3 regions of the Pseudoalteromonas sp. A41-2 genome follow, and region 2 is predicted to be linked to each of the others. Evidence: predicted binding sites of a transcription regulator. Region 2 holds the regulator's gene; each other region holds the start of a gene.

Evidence for each region. The regulator LexA, encoded in region 2, represses DNA repair genes until DNA is damaged. The targets are predictions, from matches to a motif close to TACTGTATNNNNATACAGTA.
Region 1: the regulator LexA is predicted to act here: its motif matches at 2,124-2,143, upstream of uvrD (DNA helicase II).
Region 3: the regulator LexA is predicted to act here: its motif matches at 1,406-1,425, upstream of IT970_RS06290 (SulA-like leucine-rich domain-containing protein).

Annotation. Positions count from the first base shown of each region.
Region 1 covers NZ_CP065231.1:145,329-148,617, forward strand. The annotation lists gene uvrD (DNA helicase II) at 1-2,059, opposite strand, end outside; gene IT970_RS00725 (hypothetical protein) at 2,318-2,542, shown strand; gene IT970_RS00730 (YacL family protein) at 2,674-3,042, shown strand; gene IT970_RS00735 (peroxiredoxin-like family protein) at 3,086-3,289, opposite strand, start outside.
Region 2 covers NZ_CP065231.1:3,342,944-3,346,232, reverse strand. The annotation lists gene IT970_RS15070 (hypothetical protein) at 102-482, shown strand; gene IT970_RS15065 (PaaI family thioesterase) at 486-923, opposite strand; gene lexA (transcriptional repressor LexA) at 1,097-1,714, shown strand; gene coxB (cytochrome c oxidase subunit II) at 2,258-3,289, shown strand, end outside.
Region 3 covers NZ_CP065231.1:1,362,788-1,366,076, forward strand. The annotation lists gene IT970_RS06280 (DUF6172 family protein) at 1-253, shown strand, start outside; gene IT970_RS06285 (YchJ family protein) at 425-904, opposite strand; gene IT970_RS06290 (SulA-like leucine-rich domain-containing protein) at 945-1,382, opposite strand; gene IT970_RS06295 (S9 family peptidase) at 1,684-3,289, opposite strand, start outside.

The DNA of each region.
Region 1 (3,289 bases), 360 kb from region 2:
CCGTTCCTACACCAAATTTTGCATGTAAAACGCGTTGCCCTAAATTAAAGCCACTGTCTTCAAATGCGGCATGTGTGACTGATGAGCTAAAACGGCCTGCGGCTGGGGGCCTTGAAACTTGTGTTTTGATACGAATTTCCTCAACACAGTCTTCTGGCATTTCGCGCAAGAATCGAGAGGGGCTGTGGTATTTTTCTTGGCCATATAAACGGCGAGTTTCAGCGTGACTAATGTACAGCTTTTCCATCGCTCGGGTCATGCCTACATAACACAAACGGCGCTCTTCTTCTAAGCGACCAGACTCCTCATTACTTTGCTGTGAAGGAAACATGCCTTCTTCAACACCCACCATAAAAACAAGCGGGAACTCAAGGCCTTTTGCTGAGTGAAGTGTCATCATTTGCACGGCATCTTCGTGCTCATCGGCTTGACCTTCGCCTGATTCGAGAGAAGTGTACGCAAGAAAGCCTTGCAGTGGTGAGCTGAATTCTTCGTCTTCAGGTAGCTCATATTGGCCACAGGCACTAATGAGCTCTTCTAAGTTTTCTACGCGAGCGCGGCCTTTTTCACCTTTTTCAGCTTGGTACATGGCCATCAACCCTGAAGTTTGAATCGCGTATTTAGCTTGCTCTTCTAAGGTAAGATCACTGATTTTGTCTTCAATGTGCTCAACCAGCTCTAAAAATTTTGTTACTGCACTGGCTGCACGCCCAGATAGATGCTGCTGTTCAATAATGGCTTTTGCAGCATACCACAGAGGAAGAGACTCGTTCCGCGCACAGTCACGAATGTGGCTGAGGGTTTTATCTCCAATGCCACGAGCAGGGGTGTTAATAACGCGCTCAAAGGCGGCATCATCTTGGCGATTACCCACTAAGCGCAGGTACGAAAGGGCGTCTTTAATCTCTTGACGCTCGAAGAAGCGCATGCCGCCATAAATGCGGTATTTAAGCCCTTCTTGTAACATGGCTTCCTCGAGTACACGAGATTGCGCATTGTTACGATATAGAATCGCGGCATCTTGCAAGGCATTACCAGCATTTAGCCAGCTACGCAGTTTACTGCTTACGAAACGGGCTTCATCTAATTCGTTAAAAGCGGCATACACCGAAATTGGTTCACCCTCGTTACCATCGGTCCAGAGGCTTTTACCCATGCGTTCAGCATTATTTTTAATTAGCGCATTGGAGGCTTTTAATATTGTGGCTGTTGAGCGGTAGTTCTGCTCAAGACGAATGGTTTCGGCTTCGAAGTCGGTTAAAAAGCGTTTAATATTCTCAATACGTGCACCGCGCCAACCATAGATACTTTGGTCATCATCACCCACTATCATAATACTGTTGGTGTTTCCTGCTAGCAGCTTTAACCAAGCATATTGAATCGTGTTGGTATCTTGGAACTCGTCTACCAACATATGAGCAAAACGCTGCTGATAATGACGCAGTAACGTAGGGTGATTGTTAAGTACTTCGTAGCAGCGTAATAAAATTTCTGCAAAGTCGACCAAACCAGCACGATCACATGCTTCTTGATATGCTGCATAAACTTTCAGCATCATTTGCTCATTGATATCGTAAGCCTGAATATCTTTAGGGCGCAGACCTTCGTCTTTTTTAGCACTGATGTACCAGCTAAACTGTTTCGCTGGCCACTTTTTATCATCGATATTCATTGCTTTAAGTAAGCGTTTGATCATTCGCTGCTGATCGTCTGAATCTAAGATTTGAAAGCTTTCAGGTAATTTTGCTTCACGATGATGTGCACGCAAAATACGGTGAGACAACCCGTGGAAAGTGCCAATCCACATGCCACCAACAGGCGCTTTTAAGGTTTCTTCTACGCGAGAGCGCATCTCTTTTGCAGCTTTATTGGTAAAGGTGACGGCAAAAATACTGTAGGCAGAGGCTTGCTCAACTTGCATTAGCCATGCGATACGATGAACAAGTACTCGAGTTTTACCAGAACCTGCACCAGCAAGTACTAGCATATTTTGCAATGGGGCTGCGACTGCATCCCGTTGTTTGTCATTTAAGCCATCGAGTAATTCAGAAACGTCCATCGTTACGCCTTTTCAATCTATAATGAGAGGAGTATAACAGGTGTTTATGCAAGGCTAAATAAAATACTGTTTTTATAAACAGCTATTTTGGCAAGTTATTAAAATTGCATAATAAAAATTGTGAATTTGACCTATTTGTGGCAAAAAGAACTAAAATAAAAACAGTGTGAAATTTAACGTGTTGATTTATAAAATATAATAAGTTGGCATGAAGTGTGTTTATAAAAAGTATAATCATCAAAAACTACAGAGGTTAGTATGGCAGAGCAAGGTTCTGGCGGTAATGTAATCGCAGCAATATGTAATATCTTTTTTCCCGGTTTAGGGCAACTGGTGCAAGGTCGTTTGATGGCGGCGATCGCATTTTTCTTAGCGTGGATCATAAGTGGGGTATTAATTTATGTCGCCGTTGGTTTCATATTACTTCCGATTGTATACCTATGGGCAATCATTGATGCCGCGCGTTTCAAGTCGCGACTCTAGCAATTTTTTATATATCTAAACAGCATTAACACTAGCGCCATTGGGCGCTAGTGTTGTTTTTGGCCTTCTGAACTCGCTACTGCATGCCGCAACCGATATAATTACTGCATCAAGAGTTGTGAGTATTTACGATGGAATATCAATTTATCCGCGATCCAATGAGCGGTTTACGTATTAAAATTTCGACTGAACATGCAGTTATCGGTCGTTGGTTGAATGAAGAAATAGGCAAAGAAAAAATAGCGATGGTCCAGGCGCTAATTTCCGCCGTTAAAAATAGCCATGAGCCCTTAACACTGCAAGGCCAAGAAATAGATTTGATTTTGAGTAAGGACGAAGCGTTGTTTGAAGCCCATGCTCTTCATCAAGATAATGAAGATCTCATGGCATATCAGGATGATGATTTAATGCTTGAAGAAGATGGCTTAAGCAGTGGCTGCGGTTTTGAGGATTTTGTTGATTTAATTGAGTCTTGGCACGCGTTTGCGCAAGGTCGTTAAGCAGGGCTTAAAGCCCTACTTAATTAATCACTCGATAGTGTGTTTATTGTTCGCTCACTGATTTAACTGCGGCTAACAATACGTCTTCTGTTAAACGAACTTTATAATTAGGGTTCGCATACTGAAAGTGGATAAGCCCTTGCTTATCTACTACAAAAACAGCAGGAACGGGTAACGCAACCTGTGCTTTGCCATCGAGTGATACAAAGTTAACCCCTAACTTGTTGCGATAAATTTTTGCGGTCTT
Region 2 (3,289 bases):
CGACTCAACGCTCTTGCAGCATTTACTGTATTCTAAATTTGGTTTATGTACAAAACTGAGTTAAAGTTTCAGAGATATCAATAGAGGGTAAAAACGAGAGTATGTCGGAAATTCAATTTTTAAATGTAGATCTGGAACTTGAATCAAAACACGATATGAGTGCGCTGGTAGCTGATTTAAAGAAAAACGCCATGGTTTTACATTACGACCAAGATGAATACCGTCAATTAGCACGTATTGAAGCCGCGGCTGATATCAGCACACCAGATAAAGCTATCAACCAATTATGTGAACTTATAGAGTCGTGCTCACGCAATGCATTAAAGCAATGGTTGTCTTGCTCAAAGCGTACTTTCGATATTGGGTTTGAGTCGGGTGACTCACCTAAATGTTTTAATCAAGCCCTGCACGCAGACACCTTATTACGTATTTCAGCGATTGGCGCAGGGCTCGAAATTACTATTTATCCTGTTGAGCGTTAATCACTAACGCTTGACTACCGCTGCGGTCATTCGTGATACGCAGCATAGTTCACCTGCCGCATTCGTTATTTTAATTTCCCATACAGATGTTCGCTTACCTAAGTGCAGTGGCTTTGCCGTGGCTGTTAAGAGGCCTTTTCGAGAGGCTTTAATGTGATTGGCATTTATTTCTTGGCCAACAGCATAATATGCGGTGAAGTCGACCACAAAATTGGCTGCATAACTTGCTACAGTCTCTGCTAAAACAACATTAGCACCACCATGGACCATCCCCATAGGGTTATGATGCTCTGGAATAGCGGGCATAGTGGCCACTAAATAATCGTCGCCGATTTCGGTTATTTCAATGCCCATTGTTTTCATTAATGTGCCTTGCCCAGTAATACCCTGTTCGAGTTCTTTACATAATTCGAGGGTGAATGGTTGATACCAAATGCTCATTGTGTTTCCTTCGCAAACTAACTTCTTAAGTGAAATATCGGTATACAATATGGTATCTATCCCCACCGTTCAATGCTTGTTTTTTATCATGAGAGGAAGGGGAATTTAAATTTGCGATTTTCAGATAACTGTATATACTCACAGTTAAATGTACTGTATGGAAAACCAGTTGTATGCGCCCATTAACAAAACGCCAATCGCAAATTTTAGAACTTATTAAAGTATTTATTAAAGACACTGGTATGCCACCTACGCGTGCTGAAATAGCGCAAACATTGGGATTTAAAAGTGCCAATGCCGCTGAAGAGCATCTAAAAGCACTGGCAAAAAAAGGCATGATTAAAATGAAGCCTGGAGCAAGCCGAGGCATTCAATTAGTCGAAGAAGACGAGCCAGAACAGCTTGGCTTACCACTGATTGGGCGTGTTGCCGCGGGTGAACCTATTTTGGCGCAAGAGCATGTAGAAAGCCATTGTCAGGTTGACCCTGCATTGTTTAAACCCGCTGCAGACTTCTTATTGCGAGTTAACGGCATGAGTATGAAAGACATTGGTATCATGGATGGTGACTTACTGGCAGTACACAAAACGCAAGTTGCAGAAAATGGCCAAGTTGTTGTGGCACGTGTCGATGACGATGTGACTGTAAAACGTTTAGAAAAAGCAGGACGTAAAGTATTTTTGCATGCTGAAAATGAAGAGTTTGCCCCGATTGAAGTGGACTTAGAGCATGAGTCATTTAATATTGAAGGCTTAGCGGTTGGGGTTATTCGCAACGCTGATTGGATGTAGCTTTTTATATTACGCGTTAATCGTTACAAGCAGAGTAATTCCTTTATCTGCTTTGCTAAACTTTTTTGAAACAACGCACCAAATTGATTCAATTTGGTGCGTTGTTTGTTTTTGACCGTTTACCTAAGATTTGTTAACCCTTACTTTCTACATAAAGCCTTATACGGCGCAGTTTTCCTTTCTTTTTAAGTTTTTATACTTGCCTTAAGTATTAATTAACGCGCTGATTATAGTTGTTATTTTTGCACCAAAATAAACATTTATTACCACGAAAACTTGCTTATTGCTCATTTTTTAACTAATTGGTTAAGTACATTGTATTAACACCTATTTACGAAAAAGACACACAACAAATGTGTAAGGGGGTTAAACAATGAGTGTGTCGTTCACTGCGTCGTGATGATACACAGACCCAAGCTGTTTGCAGATGACACATCAACCATCGATTGGTTTGGGTATTTAAACAATAAAAAAAACGAATGGGCACCAGCTGTAACGCCTTTTCGCTTTGCGTCTTGCAATAGCATTAAAAGGAGCTGTCACATGGGTAAACTGCGTTACACCTTGTGGCTTATATTGGTAGCACTTCCGCAACTTGCTTTGGCAAATAGCCAATTCAATATGCGTAAAGGTGTCACTGATATAAGTAATAATGTTTATGAATTACATATGACGATATTTATTATTTGTTGTGTGATTGGCATCATCGTATTTGCGGTGATGTTTTGGGCTTTGATACATCATCGTAAGTCTAAAGGGGCAAAGCCTGCCCAATTCCATGAAAGCACGAAGGTTGAGATACTTTGGACTGCAATTCCATTTGTGATCTTAATCGCTATGGCGATCCCTGCCACCAAAACGCTTATTGCCATGGAAGATGCTTCAAAAGCAGATATTACAATCAAAGTAACAGGGTCGCAGTGGAAGTGGCACTATGAATACATGGGAGAAGATATTGCTTTCTATTCGATTTTAGCGACACCGAAAGATCAAATAGATAATCAAGCCGAAAAAACAGAGCACTACCTACTCGAAGTCGACAAACCTCTGGTGTTACCAATCAACAAAAAAGTACGTTTTTTAATGACCTCTGATGATGTAATACATTCTTGGTGGGTTCCTGATTTTGCCGTGAAAAAAGATGCCAATCCCGGCTTTATTAATGAAGCATGGACACGCATTAACGAGCCCGGTATGTACCGCGGCCAATGCGCAGAGTTATGTGGCAAAGACCATGGTTTTATGCCGGTGGTTGTTGAGGCATTGCCAGAAGATGAGTTTGCGACTTGGCTTGCAGACGCAAAACAAGCGAAAGAACAAGCCGCTGCTGCAGATGCCGCATTACTTGATCAAACTCTTTCGAAAGATGAATTAGTTGTTTTAGGCGAGCAAGTCTATATGGCCAGCTGCGCAGCCTGCCATCAGCCCACTGGCATGGGATTGCCGGGTGTATTTCCAGCCTTAAAAGGCAGCCCAATCGTGTTGGGCGATGTGAACGATCATATTGATATTGTTTTACATGGTAAGCCAGGTACAGCGATGCAAGCGTTTGATAAACAGCTTTCAATAAAACAA
Region 3 (3,289 bases), 1.6 Mb from region 2:
CATGGTTGATGCAGCTAAGCACGAAGTGAAGAAGTATTTAAAACGTGAGCGTAATAAAACTCTCCCAGAAGATGCCGATTACTGGGCATTTGATTGTAAATTTGGAGAGTCAGCTGACGACGCGAAAGTCGTTCATGTGGCGGAAATTAATAAATGCATTAGCGATATTGAAGCAAAAGGGCTTACATCGTTTTATGTCGAGATTCTAGCGCGTCCAGCACAACGCCAGTTACAAGAATTTGACGAAGAATAGTCGTTATAATTCATAGAATTTAAGAATGGGCCTTGAGGCCCATTTTTATTGTCTGAAATACAATGACATTATTTTGTGTTGATTTATATCACATGCCCACCACGCAACGGCTTTCCCTACAATGGCTAGTCAAGGTTTAGATTGGCTATATAAAAAGTGAATAGCCGTGATTTAAATTGCGTGACACTTTTTATATTTTTTGCCGCTACCGCAAGGGCATTCATCATTACGGCCAATTTTAATATCAGCAACGGGCGTTATTTCACCATCAAGGTAACGCCATAGTCCATCTTCTTTAATAAAACGCGATTTCTCGTGTAACTCACAATACAAGTTTTGGTAAAAGTAATTTGCTTTAAATTCTACAAAACCTTCTTGCTCGTTATATTCAGTATCTAAAACGCTTAGCTTGGTAAAACGACAGCTATTAGCAAAATCTTTGATTTCGCTAACAGGGTTAGCGGTTTGTTGGCTTTGTGCGTATGTTGTAAAGACATATTTTGCATCTTTTAAGGCATAAGCACTAAAGCGAGAACGCATAAGTTGTTCCGGCGTTTGCGCTTGGCTATCGCCTGCGTGCAAAGATTGGCAGCAAAGCGAGAAATCTTGTTTGCTGCCACAAGGACAAAGGGAGTGTGTGAGTGATGTCATAACAACTTACCTAAAACAATAAATTGCTATTTTAGCAAGCCTATTGTGGCTGCGGTACTAAATTGTTTAATGGGTTGCTTTTGGTGAAGCAGTAAAACTTTGCAGATGCGTGTTCTAAATTAAGAGTCATAGAATCTAGTTGATTGTTGCTGACAATATCTGTCCAGGTGATCACTGCGGCAAAGTTACCGTTGTGCAGCGCCGAACTTAACACATATTCAAGATTCACAAGGTGCTTTTGTCTGATCACTAACAGTTTACTGGTGTCGATTGAACATGAATCGAGTAATGCTTTACTTGGCACATGATCAGGTGCAATTAACAATGTCCACGCACTTTGACTGTTATAGTGATGTAATACCTTTAATAGCTCAAATGTTGCTGAAATTTCGTCTTCAATTTGAATTAAATTAACCGACGCTTTGTCGTTATCTTGTTGATAGCTTTTAACGGTTCTTAAGGTAATTGGCTGTAACATAACTTTCACTCACTGGTTGTTTATACAGTATGTGTATACAGTAGTTTATACAGTGTTTTTGCGCAAGTGTTTTTTTGCTATTTTTTTAACCAATTATTCAGCTTTTAATAATTTTAAAAAATTAAATCTTTAAAAACAATTGGTTATTTTGTTTCTTTGCAGTGTGATATTTTGTGAAAAATGGATGAAATAATATATATAGTGTTTTATATCGAAGTTTATACAGTAGTTTGTATGCAGGATATTTGAGGTTTATACAGGTGTTTTGATAAAGAAGCCGGTGTACACCGGCTTCTAAAATTTAGTTTTTCAAGTACGTATTTAAAAACTCAAGGTACGCGTTTGATGCTTTGATACGGTTTTCTTTTTTAGTAAAACCATGACCTTCGTCATCGAACAACACGTATTCTACGGGGACACCATTCGCTTTTACTGCGGCAACAAGCTCATCACTCTCAACTTGCAATACACGAGGGTCGTTTGCACCTTGAATAACCATCAGTGGTTTCGTAATGTTTTTAGCATGGAAGAGGGGAGATATCGCTCGATGGCGTTCGCCATCAGTTGCAGGGTCACCCATTTCATCGTACAGCGCTTTTTTAAAGCTTTCCCACCAAGGTGGTATAGAGTTTAATGTTCTTACCCAGTTAGTTACACCAAAAATATTAATACCCACTTTAAATTCTTCAGGCTCGAAAGCCAGCGCCGCTGCCGTCATAAAGCCACCGTAACTGCCACCCATAATGCCAATTTTATCAGCATCAACCCAGTCTAAGCTCTGTAAGTGTTTTTTCCCGTAGACAATATCTTGCAAATCGTCTGTGCCATGCTTTTTATCATCTAAATGGAAAAAAGTTTTACCATAGCCAGAGCTACCGCGATTGTTTACAGCAAATATAGCATAGCCATGATTAACTAAATGCTGCTGCATTGCGCTGTAACCTGTGCGGCTCTGGCCGCCCGGACCCCCATGCACCCACACTAGAGCAGGCACTTTATTATTACTATTAGCCTGTTTGGGCTTATATAAAACGCCAGGGATTTCTAAACCGTCAAAGCTTTTAAAACGCACAATCGTGCTTTCAACGAGATCATTTTGATCAATTGCATCGCTTAAAGTATGGGTCAGTTTTTTTGCTTTCGTTTCGCCTAATTGCCAAACAAATAAGTTACTTGGCGAGGTATCTGAATTTAGGTAAAACGCCATGCTCTTTTCATCAGCTGAAAAGCTTACACCACGTAAATTGCCCGGGGGCAAGGCAGGCATATCGATTTGTTTATTGGTTTTTGTGTCAATGATTGTCACTTTAGTACTGGCATCAGCATTAACCCCACTTACTTGGTAACGCCCTGATTTTGAGAAGTAAATAAAGCTGACATCCCAGTCATCTTTTAGGGCGGGGCTGTGCTCACCTGTCGTTAAGTCATAGCGCCAAACCTGTGAAAATTCACCTTTTGCATCGGTCGAGTAATACAGAGACTTGCTGTCTTTTGAGAATGTTTCAGGGCCATATTGCGCTTCATTATCATGACGAGTGATTAGCTCAGGTTTGAGCGTTTTTTTCATTGTATCGAGAATGAACACATCACTGTCTTTATTAGAGTTATTTTTTGATAAGGCAATAAAGCGGCCATCAGGGCTAATCGCCCCGACATCTAGACCAAGAGTATTTTGATAAACAGGTGTTATTTCATAGCGTGAACTGTCTACGCGATATAAATCCATAAACTTAGGATCGCGTTGATTACTCGTTATAAAAAAGTGTTTGCCATCGTCTGTAAAGCCCGCAAAGCTGGCACGAGTTTCATTGCCAGGAGTTAGGTCTTTGACAGTGCCGTCTGTCTCACGTACATAAATATGATAGCGCTCGTTCCCGCCTGAGTCCTTGGTAAATAATACGCGCTCA